3 regions of the Rhodococcus mengyinensis genome follow, and region 3 is predicted to be linked to each of the others. Evidence: riboswitches for the same ligand, from Rfam matches in the RefSeq annotation. Region 3 holds a riboswitch; each other region holds the start of a gene.
The links. Region 3 has a riboswitch for thiamine pyrophosphate ahead of thiO (glycine oxidase ThiO). Riboswitches for the same ligand answer to the same signal wherever they lie in the genome.
Positions count from the first base shown of each region.

Region 1: linked by a shared signal. The riboswitch ahead of ACNJ7E_RS35910 (TenA family protein) and the one ahead of thiO (glycine oxidase ThiO) in region 3 are both predicted to bind thiamine pyrophosphate.
Region 2: linked by a shared signal. The riboswitch ahead of ACNJ7E_RS05625 (3-oxoacyl-ACP reductase) and the one ahead of thiO (glycine oxidase ThiO) in region 3 are both predicted to bind thiamine pyrophosphate.

Region 1 covers NZ_JBLWIT010000140.1:50,590-56,622, reverse strand. The annotation lists gene ACNJ7E_RS35915 (ABC transporter substrate-binding protein) at 1-803, opposite strand, end outside; gene ACNJ7E_RS35910 (TenA family protein) at 788-1,510, opposite strand; TPP riboswitch at 1,504-1,599, opposite strand; gene ACNJ7E_RS35905 (NUDIX hydrolase) at 1,657-2,334, opposite strand; gene ACNJ7E_RS35900 (carboxylesterase/lipase family protein) at 2,447-4,000, shown strand; gene ACNJ7E_RS35895 (MFS transporter) at 3,993-5,234, opposite strand; gene ACNJ7E_RS35890 (DUF3558 domain-containing protein) at 5,318-5,845, opposite strand; gene ACNJ7E_RS35885 (DUF3558 domain-containing protein) at 5,842-6,033, opposite strand, start outside.
Region 2 covers NZ_JBLWIT010000038.1:190,988-197,020, forward strand. The annotation lists gene ACNJ7E_RS05615 (CitMHS family transporter) at 1-1,225, opposite strand, end outside; gene ACNJ7E_RS05620 (LLM class flavin-dependent oxidoreductase) at 1,346-2,641, opposite strand; gene ACNJ7E_RS05625 (3-oxoacyl-ACP reductase) at 2,643-3,407, opposite strand; TPP riboswitch at 3,456-3,560, opposite strand; gene ACNJ7E_RS05630 (MarR family winged helix-turn-helix transcriptional regulator) at 3,633-4,085, shown strand; gene ACNJ7E_RS05635 (organic hydroperoxide resistance protein) at 4,088-4,510, shown strand; gene ACNJ7E_RS05640 (oxidoreductase) at 4,531-5,409, opposite strand; gene ACNJ7E_RS05645 (CocE/NonD family hydrolase) at 5,450-6,033, opposite strand, start outside.
Region 3 covers NZ_JBLWIT010000009.1:29,723-35,755, reverse strand. The annotation lists gene ACNJ7E_RS00575 (NUDIX hydrolase) at 1-564, shown strand, start outside; gene thiE (thiamine phosphate synthase) at 565-1,263, opposite strand; TPP riboswitch at 1,288-1,400, shown strand; gene thiO (glycine oxidase ThiO) at 1,399-2,466, shown strand; gene thiS (sulfur carrier protein ThiS) at 2,469-2,693, shown strand; gene ACNJ7E_RS00555 (thiazole synthase) at 2,686-3,453, shown strand; gene ACNJ7E_RS00550 (ABC transporter ATP-binding protein) at 3,567-4,508, shown strand; gene ACNJ7E_RS00545 (ABC transporter permease) at 4,508-5,302, shown strand; gene ACNJ7E_RS00540 (M20/M25/M40 family metallo-hydrolase) at 5,448-6,033, shown strand, end outside.

The DNA.
Region 1 (6,033 bases), on a different contig from region 3:
TCGATCAGTATCTGCGCGGCCTCGTCCGGCCGGTCGGCGGCGAACTGGTATCCGCGCTGCAGGGCCTGGACGAACTTGCGGGCCTGCTCGGGATGGTCGGCCATCCACTGCTCGTTGCCCTCGATGACGAGCGCGTACGCATCCGGGAAGCCGTAGTCGGTGTAGTGGAAGTAACGCATCGGCGTGCCCTGGTGCTCGGCCTCGATGCCCTCCCAGCCGAAGAACGAGACGGTGAAGTCGGCGGTGCCGGAGTACACGGCCTCGTAGGCCGAGGTGCCGAGCGTGACGGTGGTGAATTCGCCCTTGCCGCCGTCGTTGCGGATGATCTGCTTCAGCGTCTCCTCGCCGTCCGGGTCCGCGAACCCGGCGTAGATCTTGCCGTCCAGATCCCGGGGGCGGGTGATGTCGGCGCGATCCGCCTTCACCGCGATGCCCGTCGCCCAGTGCTGCAGCGGAGCCATCACCGACGTGGTCTGTGCGCCCGCGGCCTTCGAGAACGTCGCCGAACTCTGGAAGCTCACACCGAACTCCGCGTTGCCGGCGTCGACCAGGGTGTCGGGCGAGGTGTCGTTGTAGGGCAGCACCTGCACGTCGAGGCCGGCGTCCGCGAACCAGCCTTCCTGCTGGGCGACGAACAGGCCGGTGTGGTTGGTGTTCGGTGTCCAGTCGAGTGCGAACCGGATGGTGTCGCCGGACTGGGAGTCACCGGCGCAACCGGTGAGCAGCGACAGGGCGGAGACCAGGACGACGGCTGCGGTGGCAGCGCGCTTGGTACGAGAGAAGAGTGTCACGACGCCGGCCATTCCTGCTTGTTGAGAGCGGTGTCCCAGAACATGAGTTCGTAGCGGCTGGCGATCACGAACGCCTCCGCCATCGCCTCGCGCTGAGCATCGGTCGCGGCCTCGGCCGCCGCGTCCACGAGTTCGCGGGCCCTCGCGACGGCGGCGTGGAACTCCTCCGCGTCGTAGGTGGTCACCCACTGTGCGTACGGGTGCGACGGGTCGGTGGAGAGCACCTCACGGGCGCTCGCCGCGAGCCGGTGCCCGACGTCGGCGTAGATCCAGAAGCAGGGCAGCACCGCCGCGGCGGCCACTGCGTACGGCTCGGTGGCGGCGACGGCCGTCAGGTAGGAGATGTACCCGAGGCAGGCCGGCGAATGCAGCGGCTCCACGTCCGACTCGGGGAGTCGTCCGCTGGTCAGCAGATTCTGGTGCAACGCGGCCTCGACCGTGGCGGCCTCCGCGGCCGAGCCCGCCCAGAAGCCGGCCTCGACCGGGCCCGGCGCGTGCGCGGCCACCAGTGAGAGGGCCTTCGCGTACCCGGTCAGGTACAGGAAATCCTGCTCGATGTACGTGCGGAACACGTCCAGCGGCAGCGTTCCGTCGCCGAGGCGGCGCAGGAACTCGAGTTCGTCGATCGCCTCGCGTAGCACCTTGGTCCGGTCCCACAAGTGGTCCGTGAATCGGGCGTGCTGGCCGGCGCCGGCAGCATCTTGGACAGAGCTATTCACAACGTTGACATCCCTTCGTCAGCATTACCTGAGCAGGTTCCCGGGTGTGTTCTCAGCCCCGCCCGTGCGGAGCACCCCGTGTCAGAACAAGCCGACCCTAGCACCGGCCGTGCCGCGGGCGGAAAGGCCAGGGTCGGTGGAGGGGCTCAGCCGGCGAGGAACGCGGCCGCGCTCGGCGGGAGGGGTGCGGGGCCGCGCCGGTAGATCTCCGCGGGCCGGCCGGTTCCGACGACGGCCATGTCGCCGGTGTTCTCGAGGGCCGGCATCAGGTGCCGCCGGAACGAGTCCTTCGGCAGTGGACGCCCGAACACCACCTCGTACACCCGGCGGAGTTCGAGCACCGTGAACGTGTCGCCGGCCAGGCCGGACGGGTCGACGGCCCGCGCGTACCGCTCTCTCAGGTCGGCGACGGCGAGGGCGACGACGTCCGCGTGGTCGAACGCCAGGTCCTGCCTCACCCGGTCGTCGTCGACGGTGACCAACATCGTGTCGCGGGGGAGTGCCGTGCGGGGCAGCGCGGCGCCGTGCGTCATCGACAGCACCCACCCGCGATCGTCGCGGCCGGGATCGTCCAGCATCGCCAGCTGATGGAATTCGGTGCCCGTCAGGCCGGCCTTGATCCGCAGGCACCGCTCGGCGGCGTCCCGCAGTCGCTCACCCTGGTGGAGGAACGTGCCGGGGAGGGCGGTCCGGCCCGAACGACGGGGAACCACAAGAACTTTCAGTTCCGGGCCGTCGACGGTGAGGACGGCGACGTCGACCGCCACGGACGGGCGCGGGTAGTCGAGGAGGCTCCTGCCCTCGGAATCGGTCCATGCGGCCACGCGGGAATGTTAGCGCACTGTTGATCTATGTCGCGTTCGATCGGTCCTGCCTGCTCATCGTTGGTAGTTTGGCGAGAGATTCCCGGAACGTGATGCGTGAGGAGATTCGTCCGTGGAGGTCGACAAGTCCGGCGACACGCTCGTCGTCCGCGCGCGGGACGGTGAGGTGCGTGGCTACCCCGAGGGCGACGTCTACGCGTGGAAGGGCATTCCGTTCGCCGCGGCCCCCGTCGGCGATCTGCGGTTCCGCGCCCCGGCCCCGCCCGCACCGTGGGAGGGTGTGCGCGACTGCGTCGACTTCGGCCCGATGGCGCCGCAGGGGCACGGCACCGCCGTCCCCATCGACGCGGGACTCGAGATGGACGAGGACTGCCTGTCCGTCAACGTCTGGGCCCCGAGACCCGACGGCACCCCGCGGCCGGTGATGGTGTGGATCCACGGCGGTGCCTACTGCCTGGGAACCGCAGCTCAGGGCATCTACAACGGGCGCATCCTGTCCACAATCGGCGACGTCGTGCTGGTCTCGTTCAACTACCGGGTGGGAGCGCTCGGCTTCCTCGACCTGTCGTCGTTCTCGACGGCCGAGCGAGTGTTCGAGACCAACTGTGGGCTGCGCGACCAGGTCGCAGCCCTCGAATGGGTCCGCGACAACATCGCGTCGTTCGGCGGTGACCCGGACGAGGTGACGGTGTTCGGGGAGTCGTCCGGAGCCGGGTCGATCACCACGCTGATGACGTGTCCGAGCGCGGAGGGGCTGTTCCACCGCGCGATCGCCCAGAGCCCGCCCGCCACGTCGGTCTACGGGAGCGAGCGGGCGGCCACCGTCGCGAAACAGTTCCTCGACATCCTCGAGGTGGAACCCGCGCAGATCGACACCCTGCTGCACCTTCCGTACCGCACGGTGATCGAGGCCAGCGACACGCTCGTCAACGAGGTGCCGACGAGGATTCCGGGCACGCTCGCGATGGCGCCCGTGGTGGACCGCGACTTCCTGCCCCGTTACCCGGTGGCCGCGTTCCAGAAGGGGCACTCCCACCGCATCCCTCTCATCATCGGTTCCAACAAGGACGAGTCGTCGATCTTCAAGTTCATGAAATCGCCTCTGCTGCCGGTCACGTCGGATTCGGTGCAGGAGATGCTGAGGGCGATCGCGGCCGATCACCCGGAACTGCCCGCCGCCCGCCTCGCCGACATCCTGTCGGCGTATCCGGACCGCGGAAAGCCGAAGGGCGCGCTCGCGATGTCGAGGGACGCCGCGTTCCGGATGCCCGCCCTGTGGGTGGCCGACGCCCACAGCCGGCACTCGCCGACATGGATGTACCGGTTCGATCAGGCCACGCCGATGCTCAAGGCCGCACGGATCGGAGCCGGCCACGCCACCGAACTCCCGTACGTCTTCGGCAATTTCGATACCCTCAACATCGACCCGACGTTCTGGCTCGGGGGCCGGAAGACGGCGCTCGAGGTGTCGGGCCGGATCCAGCGCCGGTGGCTCGCGTTCGCGCGGCACGGTGTCCCCGCCGCGTTGGACGGGTCCAAGCACTGGGCGCCCTACGACGAGGAGAACCGCTCGACGTTGCTGATCGACGGCGCGGACACCCTCGTGAAGGACCCGGACCACGAGATGCGGATCGCGTGGGGCAACGACGTCATGGGCTTCAACTGACGGGGACCTTGTCGTCCAGTTCCTTCAGGACGGGCAGCGCGAAGCAGGCCAGCCCGATGATCAGGACCGGGATCGCGAGCACGAAGAAGGTCGGCTGGATTCCCCACTTGTCGAGGAGGGGACCGGCCAGCAGGTAACCCAGCGGACCCGCGGCGTACGCGGTGGACGTCATGACCCCGGTGACGCGCCCGCGCATGTGCTCCGGACTACGAGTCTGCATGGCGTAGTTGGCGATCGGGCCGACCGGACCGAACACGAGACCCTGGAGGAGGGCCAGCGCCAGAATCGCCCACAGCGGCGGCAGGAACGCCATCGCGACCATGGCCGCGCCCAGCACCGTCACCGCCACCACCATCAGCATCCTGCGCGACACATACGGCGCGAGCGGTCCGTACGCGAGGGCACCCACCACGCCGCCGATGCTGAGCGCCATCAGCACCGAACCCAGTTGCGCGGGCTTGTCGAGTTCGGTGAAGTACACCGGGAACACCACCGATTCGACGGGCATGTACAGCGCGACCACCGCCATGTCGACCAGAGCGATCGTGCGCAGGAGCCGGTTGTGCCACACGAACTTCAGGCCCTCGAGCGTGCCGTGCCAGATGGACGTCGGGCGCGTGGACGTGTCGGGTCTGCCTGCGTTCTCCAGTCGCAGGAATGCGATGGTCACCACGGACAGCACGAATCCGACGGCGGTGACCCACAACGTGTTCACCGCACCCACGGTGGCGATGAGGACGCCGCCGATGCCGGGTCCGACGAGATACGCCACGTTGTAGTTGGCCTCGTAGAGGCTGTTCATCCGGTCGAGTGACCAGCCCGCGGACTTCGTGGCGGCCGGCAGCATCGACTCCCGCGCCGCGATTCCGGCCGGATCGAACGCGGCGCCGATCGCGGCGAGGACGGCGATCACCGTGACGGTGAGGCCCGTCGTGTTCGCGATCACCGGGATGGCCGCCACGGACAGGGCGGACAGGCAGTCGGAGATCATCGACGTGCGGCGACGTCCGAACAGGTCGACGAACGTGCCCGCGAACAGGCTCGACACCAGCAGCGGGAGGGTGGCCGCGCCCGCGACGATCGCGGCGTCGGACGCGCGACCGGTCCTCTCGAGCACGAGCCAGGGCAGCACGACGATCGCGATGCCGTTGCCGGTGGACGAGAACAGCGTCGCGAGGTTCAGGAGGATCAGGGGCCCGAACCGGCGAGTCACAGCCGTCTCGGTGGCGGTCACGGCAAGGGTCCTCTGGTCGGCTCGATCGGTGGTCCTTCGACGCTAACAGCGAGGTCGTGGCCACCGCGAGCGAATTTCGGCCGCTATTGGTTGCGTTGCAGGGTCAGTTCGGCGAGGGTGCGCGCTCCGTCGCACGGGTCGCCGGTTCCCGACCGCTGCTGCACCCACCAGGTGATGACGCCGGAGTAGGCGGCGGTGATCCCGCACGCCGCCGAATCACCCGGACGCCGGGCGCTGAACGCCGACGTGCCCGCGATCGACGTCGTTTCCACCTGGTAGCCCAGCCCATCGGCCACACTCCGCTCGCGTTGCAGCGAGTTGTTCTCGAACCAGCCGAACGTGACGTCGATCGAACCGGCGGCGGACGACACCGTCCACATGCACACCGCGCCGAAGAAGTACTGGTCGATGCCGGCGCCGTGGAGGGTCTCCGCGATCTTGTCGTTGGGGACGGCGCCGCACTCGCGGAGGAGCTTGTCGAACTGCGGCGAGCCGCCGTCGTCGGAGGATGCGGCGCCCTCGGGCAGGGGACTGCCGGTGACGGAGGTGCCGCAGCCGGCCAGAATCATCGCCGACGCCAGCGCCGCGGCGACCCCGCGGGCGACGCTCACTTGACCTTCTCCAACGTCAGCCGGCCGAGCGCGGTCGGGGCCGCGCACGGATCGGAGGGTGCGGTGCCCGTGCCGTAGCGGACCAGCCAGTGCACGAAGTCGGAACCCGTGCCGAGCGCGACCTCGCAGAATCCGACGTTCTGCGAGGAGAACCCGCGGTGCCCGGCGATCTCGAGGTCGTGGACCTC
Region 2 (6,033 bases), on a different contig from region 3:
CCATCTCGACCGGCTCGATGCCGTACGTGGCCGCCGTCTCGGCGAGCACGGGCATGATGCCGAAGTAGAAGGCGTCGTTGCTCATGAAGAACGTGAACGGCAGGCTCAGGATGCCCGTGATGACGGCCAGGTGCGGTCCGAGCGAGGCCGGGATGATTTCGAGCAGCCACTGTGCCATGGCCTCGACCATTCCGGTGCCCTGGAATACGCCGGTGAGCACGGCCGCGGCGAACACCATCGCGACCACGGAGACGATGCTCGACGAGTGGCGGGTGATCGCTTCCTGCTGTTCCTTGACCCGCGGGAAGTTCACCGTCAGCGCGATCGATGCGGCCACCATGAACAGGACCGGAATCGGCAGTACGTCCATCACGAGCACGACGAGGAGCGCCACGGTCACGAGCGCGTTGAACCACAGCAGCTTCGGGCGCAGCGTGGGCCGCTCGGGGTCGAGACCGTCGACGAAGCCCTGGCCGTCGTCCGATCCGGCGTCGCCGGAGCCGCCACCGGTTCGGGGTGCGTCACCGTTGCCACCGGAGCCGGAGCCGGTCGCGGACCGCCGGAGGCCGGAGCCCGCGGAGACGAGGAGGCGCTCGTCAGTGAGTTCGAGCGTGCCGATGCGGCGGCGTTCGCTGTAGCCCAGTTGCACGGCGAACAGCAGCACGACGAGCAGTCCGACCACCAGTGACGGGATCATCGGGACGAACACGTCCGACGGCGAGATACCCAGCGCAGCGGCGGCCCGGACCGTCGGTCCGCCCCAGGGGACGATGTTCATCGCGCCGTTCGCCAGGCCGGCGACCACCGTGAGGACCACGGGGCTGACCTTCAGCTTCATGTACAGCGGCAACAGCGCGGACGTCACGATGATGAATGTCGTGGATCCGTCACCGTCCAGCGACACCACCATCGCGAGCACCGCGGTGCCGACGACGAGCCGCATGGGGTCGTTGCGGACGAGCCGGAGGATGAGTTTCACCAGCGGGTCGAACAGGCCGACGTCGATCATGATTCCGAAGAAGATGATCGCGAAGAACAGCAACGCGGCCGTCGGTGCCAGCGCCTTGATTCCGTCGGTGATCATGTCGCCGATGCCGAGGCCCGCTCCGGCCGCGATCCCGAATGCGACCGGGACGGCGATCAACCCGACCACGGGAGTGGCCCGTTTGGACATGATCAAGAACATGAACACGGCCACCATCAGAAAGCCGAGTGCTACCAGCATTGCCACTCCTCGTCCGAACTCGCGTCGTGGTGTGATCGCGATAACAGCCAGTGTCGGGGGGAGGGACGCTCACAGTCACTGTTGCGTACTTAGAGAAGGTTGTGTTCTTTGTGGTGGCAACTACGGGCGCCCCCGGAGATGGTCGCGCAGAGTCTCTGTCTCATACTCCGCGCGGAACAGCCCACGCTTCTGCAGGACGGGGATCACCTCGTCGACGAAGTCTGCGAGGCCGTTCGGGTAGAGCGGCGGCATCAGGTTGAAGCCGTCGGCCCCGCCGCGGCGGAACCACATCTCGATCTCGTCGGCGATCGATTCCGGGGTTCCGATCATGGTGCAGTGGCCACCGCCGGCCGCCAACGTGCCCAGCAGCGACCGCACGGTGGGACGGTCCTTCTCGATGATCCGCAGGATCGTGTCGTACCGGCCCTGCGGCCCGGTGAACTCCGACAGCGGCGGCAGCGCGGGAACGGGAGCGTCCAGTTCCCAGGCACTGCAGTCCTGCTGGACGAACATCGACAACTGCGCCAGCGACTGTTCGACGGGCAGGAGCGCGTCGAGTTCCGCCTTCTTCTGCCGGGCCTCCTCGGTGGTCGAACCGACATAGGTCACGAGACCGGGCATCACGGTCACCGCGTCGGCGTCGCGGCCCGCCGCGCGGATGCGCCGCTTCACGTCGTCGTAGTAGCTCTGCGCGGCCGTGAGGTCGTAGGCGACGGCGTAGATGCCCTCGGCGCACCGGGCGGCCAGGTCGCGGCCCTGATCGGACGCGCCCGCCTGGAACAGCACGGGACGACCCTGCGGCGAGTGCGGCACGTTCAGCGGACCGTCCACGAGGAAATGCTTTCCCCGATGCTCGACCGGCTTCACCTTGGCCGGGTCCGCGAAGATGCCGTCCCGGTCGAGCACGAGCGCGTCGGGCGCCCACGAATCCCACAGGGCGAGTGCCACGTCGACGAATTCCGCGGCACGCGAATAGCGTTCGTCGTGCGGCGGCATCTCCTCGAGCCCGTGGTTGCGCGCTTCGGCGTCGAACATCGACGTCACCACGTTCCAGCCGGCGCGCCCGCCGCTGATGTGGTCGAGCGACGCCAGCATCCGGGCGGCGTGGAACGGTGTGTAGAACGTGGTGGACACCGTCGTCACCAGTCCGACCCGCTCCGTCGCCCGCGCCATCGCGGACAGCGCGGTGAGCGGTTCCAGGAACCACATGCCTCCGGACGCGGGGTCGCGCACCGAATGCCCGTCCGCGAAGAACACCGCGTCGAGGCAGCCCCGCTCCGCGGTCTGCGCCAACTCCTCGTAGTAGGCGATGTCGCAGAGTCGCTCCACCTGGGACGAGGGGTGCCGCCACGCGGCGCCGTGGTGCCCGCAGCTGTAGAGGAATGCGTTGAAGTGCAGTTGCCGGACGTCGGTCATGTCAGTCCTTGACCAGTCCGCCGTCGACGACGAGGTTCTGGCCGGTCACCGACCGCGACCACGGGGACGCGAAGAACAGCACCGCGTCGGCGAATTCGTCCGGGGTGGTGACGCGCTGCAGCGGGGTGCCCGCCGCGATGAGGTCGAATACCTCGTCGGGAGTGGCGGCGCTCGCGTCGGTGGTGCGGAGCAGCCCGCCCGAGACCATGTTGACGGTGATGCCGTCGGGACCGAGGTCGGCGGCGAGGGTGCGGGTCAGCGACAGCGCGGCGGCCTTGGCGGCCGTGTAGTCGTGGTACGGGACGACGGGGTTCTGGAACAGGTTGGTGCCGATGTTCACGATCCGGCCGAACCCGAGCGAACGCATGCCCGGCAGCGCGGCCTGCGTCGTGTGCAGCGTCGCCTTCACGCTGCCACGCAGCTGCGAGTCGAAGGACTCCCACGTGATGACGTCCGCCTTGTCGCGTGCGTCGCCGTTGAAGGAGAAGTCGGCGAGCGCGTTGTTGATCACCGTGGTCACCGGGGAGCCGAAGTGCTCCTCCGCCGCGGAGAACAGGGCCGCCACCTGTCCGGCATCGGTGACGTCTGCCCGGAGCGCGACCGCACGGTCCGCGCCCAGGGACGCCGCGAGTTCTTCGGCCGCGTCCCGGCTGTTCCGGTAGTTCACGATCACCCGCGCGTTCTGCGCCGCGAACGACCGCACGATGGCGGCGCCGAGGCCCCGCCCACCGCCGGTCACCAGGACGATCTGCTTGTCGAGCTGCATGCTGTCACCTTCCGTTCGGTCGGCGACGAGACATCGGATGAGCGCATACGGGCGTCTCCGCGACATCCCTTCGCCGGCATTACCCAGTTCAGGTTCGACGGGTCTGTTCTCAGCCGTCCGGCTCGTCGCCGGGCAGCACCCCGTGTCACTGGCCAACAGTGTAAGCGCAATCACCGATTCCAGTTCATAGTTGTGCACAACCTAGTTGTGTGCAACTATTCAGTGGTGACCGACAACCTCACCCTCGACCGCCAGGTGTGCTTCGCCCTGTACTCGGCTTCCCGGGCCATGACGGCGAGATACCGGTCGATGCTCGACTCGTTGGGAGTGACCTACCCGCAGTACCTCGTGCTGTTGGTGCTCTGGGAACGGGACGGCCGCGGAGTACGTGAGATCTGCGACGCCCTCGACCTCGACACCGGCACGCTGTCTCCACTGCTCAAGCGGCTCGAAACCCTGGGCCTGGTCGAACGCCGGCGCTCCTCGGCCGACGAGCGCCGGGTCGGGATCCACCTCACCGAGAAGGGTGCGGCCCTCCGCGCCGCCGCGGAGGGCATCCCCGCCGAACTCGCCGACTCGACGGGAATGGAGATCGACGAACTCGTCGCCCTCCGGGACACCCTGTCGCGGCTCACCGAGTCACTTCACAGCTTCACCACCCCTACAGGAGAGAAGTAACCATGAAGATCGTCTACACCGCCGAAGCCCTCGCGACCGGAGAAGGCCGCAACGGCCACGCCCGCACGTCCGACGGCAAGCTCGACCTGAACCTCGCGATCCCCACCGAGATGGGCGGGTCCGGCGACGGCACCAACCCCGAGCAGTTGTTCGCCGCCGGATACGCGGCCTGCTTCCACTCCGCGCTCCAGTTGGTCGGCCGTCAGGCGAAGGCGAACGTCGCCGACTCGGCCGTCGGCGCCCGCGTCGGCATCGGCCCGACGGACAGCGGCGGATTCGGTCTCGCCGTCACTCTCGAGGTTTCCCTGCCCCACCTGCCCCGCGCCGAGGCGCTCGAGTTGACCGAGAAGGCACACCAGGTGTGCCCCTACTCCAACGCCACCCGCGGCAACATCGACGTCTCCCTCGAGGTCACCGAAGACTGAGCAACCTGACGGGCGTCGCGTCACCCGAACGTGAACTCGACGCCCGTCAGGTCCTCCGACAGCGCCCACAGCGCCCGCGCGGTGTGCTCGTCCCGCGACTTCTTGTTGGAGCCCACCACCTTCGGGTGGCCACGCTGCTCGAACAGGCCGTCCGGCCCGATGTAGCTGCCACCGATCACGTCGGATGCCGTTGCCGCGTACAGCATCGGCAGCGCCCCCATCTCCGCCGACTGCGCGAAGATCCGGTTGCCGACGGCCATCAGCTTGTCCTGCACCGACTCGGTGTGGGCCTGCAGATTGGTCGATGCGTAACCGGGGTGCGCGGCCACCGCTTTGACGGGTGACCCCGCCGCGGACAGCCTGCGCTGCAACTCGTACGTGAACAGCAGATTCGCGAGTTTCGACTGCCCGTACGCGCTCCAGCGGTTGTACTTGCGGCGTTCCCAGTTGAGGTCGTCGAGGTGAATCGTTCCCGCCTGATGTGCCGCACTCGACATCGTGGCGACCCGATCGGTGATCTTGTCGAGCAGCAGGCCGGTCAACGCGAAGTGCCCGAGATGGTTTGTGCCGATCTGCATTTCGAATCCGTCGGCGGTCGTGCGCTGCGGAACCGCCATCACGCCGGCGTTGTTCACGAGCACGTCGACGGACTCGACGCCGGCGGCGAACTCGCGCACCGAGGCGAGGTCGGACAGATCGAGGCGGCGCACCTCGGCGTTGTCACCGATCGACCGTGCGACGACCTCCCCCTTGTGGGTGTTACGGCAGGCCAGCACGACGTGCGCCCCCGCCTTGCCCAGGGCCCGCGCGGCCACCTCCCCCAGACCACTGTTGGCGCCCGTGACGACGAACGTGCGGCCGCTCTGATCGACGATGTCCGAAGCTGTCCACTTGGTCATGGCGTCAACCCTACGGATCTCGGGAGTTGGCGTGAACCTTTCACCACGCCTGCGCTCCGACCAGCGGCAGATTGAGGAAACTCGGCCGATCCGGGGACAACGCGACGTGCTGCGGCTTCAGTTGGCTGTCGGCCAGAATCGGTCCGAGCGGCAGGTATCGGGGGACGCTCCCCGCGTACACGTCGACGCGCAGCCGGTGCCCCGGCGCGAGGACGGCGTCGGTGGGCACGAAGTTGATGTCCACCGGTGTCACTTCACCCGGCACCAGCGGCTGACGCGCGTCCACCGTCAGATAGTGGTGCGGTTCGGTGTAGTCGCCGTTCGCCGACTTGGTGCTCTTCGAATCGTCCACGGCCCGCATGGAAGCGGTGAGCGCACCATTGGTGAGCGGGGTCGACGTGCCGTCCGGTGCGACGTCGTTCAGTGTCACCGCCCAGAATCCGTCCGGGGCGTCGAGCACCGTTTCGAGGTGCAGATTGACCGGACCCGACAGCTCGGTCGGCTGCGCGACGGGGGCGCTGGTGAACGTCAGTCCCTCGGCCTCGGCGAACCGGGAGTCCTTGCTGCACACCGATCCGAAGACGACGGCCGCGCCTGCGGTGCCCTGTGCGCCGTCGCGGGAAC
Region 3 (6,033 bases):
ACCACCACCCACGCCGCGGTGCGCGAGGCCCACGAGGAAGCCGGCATCGAGAGCGCGGCCATCCGCGTCCGCACCGAGGTCGTCACGATGAAGGCCGCGAGCGGCTGGAGTTACACCACGGTGATCGCCGACGCCGAGCGCCCACTGCCCACCGTCGCGAACGGCGAGAGCACCGAACTGCGCTGGGTGCGGGAAACCGACGTCGCCGGGTTGCCGCTGCACCCGGGATTCGAAGCGGGGTGGCCGCAACTGCGCACCACCGAGGTGCGATTGCTGCTCGACCGGCACGACGTGCTGGGCGAACGCGGCGCGTTGGCGCAGTTGTCGAAGGCACTGCCCCGCACGGTGCACCTGCCCGACGGCACCTACGGGTGGTTGCCGCGCGTCGAGGTGCTCGAAGCCCTGGACGCGGTCGGCAGCCTCGCCGAACCGGCCGGCCACGGCACCACGCTCGGAACGGTGACGGCATTCGTCACCACCGACCCCGACCTGATCGAACAGTTGCCGGCCACAGTCGTGGTCCTGCCGCCCGCTACGGTGCTGGACTGGCTGGACCAGCCGTAACTACGCGTTCTGCTGCAACAGGGCGGACAGCGAGCGCGCGGCGGCCTGCGGGTCGCGGGCCTCGGTGATGGCCCGCACGACGACGATGCGGGAGGCCCCCGCGGCGAGGATCTCCGGAACGCGGGACTCGTCGATGCCGCCGATCGCGAACCACGGGCGGTTCGGCTCCGAGTCGGCGGTCGATCGCACCAGATCGATGCCCGACGCGGTCCGCCCCGGCTTGGTGGGGGTGGCCCACACCGGACCGGTGCAGAAGTAGTCGACGCCGTCCTCGATCGCCGCGAGACTGGCCTGCGCGCGACTGTGGGTGGAGCGGCCGATCAGGACGTCGGAACCCACCACGGTCCGTGCGTACGGGACGGGCAGGTCGCCCTGGCCGAGGTGCAGCACGTCGGCCCCGGCCGCCAGCGCCATGTCGGCGCGGTCGTTGACCGCGAGCAGCGCTCCGTGCCGCCTGGCCGCGGCCGCGAGCACCGACAGCGCCGCCAGTTCGTCCCGGGCGTCCATCGTGCCGAACTTCTTCTCTCCGGCCGAGCCCTTGTCGCGGAGCTGGATGATGTCGACGCCGCCGGACAGTGCGGCCTCGGCGAACTGCGCCAGGTCGCCCTTCTCGCGCCGAGCATCGGTGCACAGGTACAAACGTGCTGTTCCGAGGCGGCGCCGACGGTCCGTGAGGTTGCTGTGATGCGAGGTGGTCACGGCATGACGGTAGCCTCTACGGTGAAAGTGCAACACGGGAGTCCCGGGGAACGTGGGGCTGAGAGGGGCTCACGCCGAGCCCGACCGTCATACCTGACCCGGATCATGCCGGCGCAGGAAGTGAGGTGGAGTTCAATGGCGAGATCGGTATCCGTCGTCGGAGGCGGAGTGATCGGCCTGTCCATTGCGTGGCGCGCAGCCCGCAACGGGTGGTCGGTACGGCTGTACGACCCGTCGATCGGTTCGGGAGCGTCCTGGGTGGCGGGCGGCATGCTCGCCCCGTTGTCCGAGGGCTGGCCCGGCGAGGAGAGCGTCCTCGAACTGGGGAGCGCGTCGCTCGACCGGTGGCCCGAATTCGGGAAGGAACTCGAGGCCGGGACCGGCGTCGAGCTGTTCACGTCGGAGAGTTCGCTCACCGTCGCGCTGGACGGCGCCGACGCGGAGGACCTGCGGACCATCGCCGAATGGGTGGGTGCGCAGGGGCGGGAACTGCAGATCCTGGGTCGCGCCGAAGTTCGGGCCCTCGAGCCGATGCTGGGTCGCGGAGTCCGGTTGGGACTCTTGGCCGTCGACGAACTGGCCGTGGACAACAGGCTGCTGTTGCAGGCGTTGCAGCGGTGCGCCGTCGACGCCGGAGTGGAGCTGATCGGGGAGGCCGTGCACAGCCTCGACCGGCTGAGCACGGACCAGATCGTCGTCACCGCGGGCATCGCGTCACCGGCCCTGTGGCCCGGGCTTCCGGTTCGCCCCGTGAAGGGCGAGATCCTGCGGTTGCGCTCGCGTCCCGGGGTGACCCCCGCGCCCGGCCGCACCATCCGCGGCAGCGTGCACGGCAGGCCCGCCTACCTGGTGCCACGGGCCGACGGCATCGTCGTCGGTGCCACCCAGTACGAGTCGGGCAACGACACGCAGGTCACGGTGGCCGGCGTGCGGGACCTGATCGCGGACGCCGAGGCGCTGATGCCCGCCATCGGCGAGTACGAACTGCGCGAGACCTCGGCGGGTCTGCGCCCGATGACCCCGGACAACCTGCCGCTGATCGGCCGGGTGTCCGATCGGGTCGTGGTGGCGACGGGACACGGCCGTAACGGCATCCTGCTCACCCCGGTGACCGCCGACGCGACGGTGGCATTGTTGGAGGGCTCGGCACTGGTCGAGGCGAAAGCCGCCGACCCCGAACGTTTCGAGAAAGTAGCGAGGTAGAAATGAGTGAGCAGCAACTAGTGGTGCCGATCGGCATCAGCGTCAACGGCGAGGACCACGAGTTCACGGAACCGTTGACCGTCACCGGGCTGCTGGAGGTGCTGAACCTGCCCACCAAAGGCATCGCGGTGGCAGTGAACGGCGCCGTGTTCCCGCGCGCCCGGTGGGACGAGCTCGTGGTCCGGGGCTGGGAGATCGAGATCCTCACGGCGGTGCAGGGTGGCTGACGCGACGCCCGGCGTGCAGAAGGGCCTCACGATCGCGGGCCGCACGTTCGGTTCACGGTTGATCATGGGCACCGGCGGCGCCGCCAACCTCACGGTGCTCGAAGAGGCGCTCGTCGCGTCCGGCACCGAGCTGACCACGGTCGCGATGCGCCGCGTCGACGCCGCAGGCGGCACCGGTGTGCTGGACCTGCTGCGCCGGCTCGACATCGCGCCGCTGCCCAACACGGCCGGGTGTCGCGGTGCGGCCGAGGCGGTGCTGACGGCGCAACTCGCCCGTGAGGCGCTCGAGACCGATTGGGTGAAGCTCGAGGTCATCGCCGACGAACGCACCCTGATGCCCGACGCCATCGAGTTGGTCAGCGCTGCAGAGCAACTGGTCGACGACGGTTTCATCGTCCTGCCGTACACCACCGACGACCCGGTGCTGGCCCGCAGGCTCGAGGACGTCGGCTGCGTGGCCGTGATGCCGCTGGGTTCGCCGATCGGCACCGGGCTCGGTATCGCGAACCCGCACAACATCCAGATGATCGTGGAGGGTGCCGGGGTTCCCGTCATCCTCGACGCCGGCATCGGGACCGCCAGCGACGCGACCCTCGCGATGGAACTCGGCTGCGATGCCGTGCTGCTGGCCACGGCTGTGACCAGGGCGAAGGACCCGGCACTCATGGCTTCGGCGATGCGCGGGGCCGTGGTGGCGGGCTATGAGGCACGTCACGCGGGCCGCATTCCCAAGCGGTTCTGGGCGCAGGCGTCGTCGTAGTTCTCGGGGTCGCGTCGGGGTCTCGCTCAGGGTCCGACCGGTACCAGGGGACGAGTCAGGTGTAGACCTGCGGCCGATGCGCGCCGGCCGCAGGTTCCGGCATCCTTCTCACCATGATTGAAGTGAGGGGACTTTCAAAGACCTTCGGTGCGACGAAGGCGGTGGACAACCTGACGTTCAACGTCAAGCCGGGTATGGTCACCGGCTTCCTCGGCCCGAACGGTGCAGGCAAATCGACGACCATGCGCATGATCCTCGGGCTGGACCGCCCCACGGCGGGCACCGCGTTGATCGACGGCAAACCGTACGGAGAGCTGGTGCAGCCGCTGCGGACGGTGGGGGCACTGCTCGACGCGAAATGGGTGCACCCCAACCGCTCGGCCCGCGCCCACCTGCAGTGGATGGCGGCGTCCAACTCGCTGCCCAAGAGCCGGGTCGACGAGGTGCTGCACCTCGTCGGGCTCACCGAGGTGGCCGGGAAGAAGGCAGGCGGGTTCTCGCTCGGCATGTCCCAGCGACTGGGCCTGGCCGCCACGCTCCTCGGCGACCCGAAGGTGCTGCTGTTCGACGAGCCGGTGAACGGGCTCGACCCGGAGGGCATCGTCTGGATCCGGAAGTTCATGCAGCGCCTCGCCGCGGAGGGACGCACCGTGCTGGTGTCGAGCCACCTGCTGTCCGAGATGGCGCTCACCGCCGAACATCTGGTGGTCATCGGCCGGGGGCGTCTGATCGCCGACACCACCGTGTCCGAGTTCGTCAGCAAGTCCTCGGAATCGACGGTGCGCGTGCGGAGCCCACAGCTGGACGCGCTGCGCAGCGCGCTCACGTCCAACGGGCTCACCGTGCGCGAGGACGGATCCGACGGGCAGCAGGCGCTCGTCGTGGTGGATTCGTCGACGGACGTCGTCGGCGGGATCGCCGGTTCGCAGGGCATCGTCCTGCACGAGTTGGCATCTCAGCGTGGATCGCTGGAGGACGCCTTCATGAAGTTGACCGGAGACGACGTGCAGTACCACGCAGAGGGCGTCGAAGATGTGATGAGGGGTGCACTGTAATGGCTGTTCTCAATGCCGAACGGATCAAGATCACGTCGACGAGGTCGCCGTGGTGGTGCACGGTCATCATCATCGTGCTGGGTCTCGGCCTCGCCGCGGTCATCGGGCTGAGCGCCAAGGCGAGCATCAACTCCTTCAACAACCAGATCGCCGACGGTAAGCAACCGGATTTCGATCCGTTCCTGCCGCAGATGTCGGACGCGGTCGGCGGGGTCTCCGGATTCGGCGTGCTGGTCCTGATGATCCTCGCGGCGCTCGCCGTGACCAGCGAATACCGGTTCGGCGTCATCCGCACCACGTTCCAGGCCATCCCGAACCGCGCGTCCGTCCTCATCGCGAAGGCCGGCCTGATCGGCGCGTTCGGCGCCGTGCTGACGTTCGTGCTCACCTTCGGCGCGTACGCCATCGCGAAGGCGACCGCGGGTGACGAGGCCGGAGCGGCGCTCACCTTGTCGGGTGACGACGCGTGGCGGTCGATCTACGGCGTCCCGATCTACGCGTTCCTGTGCGTGGTTCTCGCTGTCGGTGTCGGCACGCTGCTGCGTCAGTCGGCGGGCGCGATCGCACTGCTGCTGCTGTGGCCGCTGCTGATCGAGAGCCTGTTCAACCTGTTCGGCTCGTTCGGCGAGAAGATCATGCCCTTCCTGCCGTTCCTCAACGCCAACAACTTCCTGGGGGCGCCGCAGGGGGTCGAATTCCACTGGGGCCCGTGGGGCAGCCTGGTGTACTTCGCGGTGTTCGTCTTCGTGATCTTCGGGGCCGGCCTGGTGGTCGTCAACAAGCGCGACGCCTGACACCCGATACAGTACTTTCGCCCCGCTCCTCCGCCAGGTGATCGTCGGGAGACCTGGCTGAGGGTGACGGTGGGGCGGGAGCCTGTGGGCCGGTGCGAAATCCATTCGCGCCGGCCCACCGGTGCTTCTGCGTTAGGCTCCCGACATGCGACTACGGGGAGCCTTCACAGTCGGAGTGGCCGGTGCGATGATCTTGGCCGGGTGCTCGTCGACGAGCGAACCCGATTCGCCGCCGGTCGACGCGAGCGCTCTCGCGGCCTCGGTCACCGAGGGCGGTGTGGTGGGGCACCTGGAGCAACTGCAGACGATCGCCGAGAACAACAACGGCAACCGCGCGGCCGGAACCTCCGGCTACGACGCCAGCGTCGACTACGTCGCACAGGTGCTGGAAGACAAGGGCTTCGACGTCGAGACGCCCGAATTCGAGTTCCACAAGTTCGACGTCCGGACGGAGGCACTCAGGTCCGGCGACCGTGACTTGGAGGTGCGTGCGCTGTCGTATTCACCGTCGACCGGTCCGGAGGGGATCACCGCCCGCCTGGTACCCGCCCCCAAGGACGAGAGTCCGGGATGCGAGGTCACCGATTACGACGGCCTCGACGTCACCGGGGCGATCGTCCTCGTCAACCGCGGGGTGTGCCCGTTCGCGGCCAAGCAGCAGTTCGCGTCCGAGCGCGGCGCCGCAGGCGTGATCGTCGTCAACAACGAGGACGGACCGATGAACGGCGGAA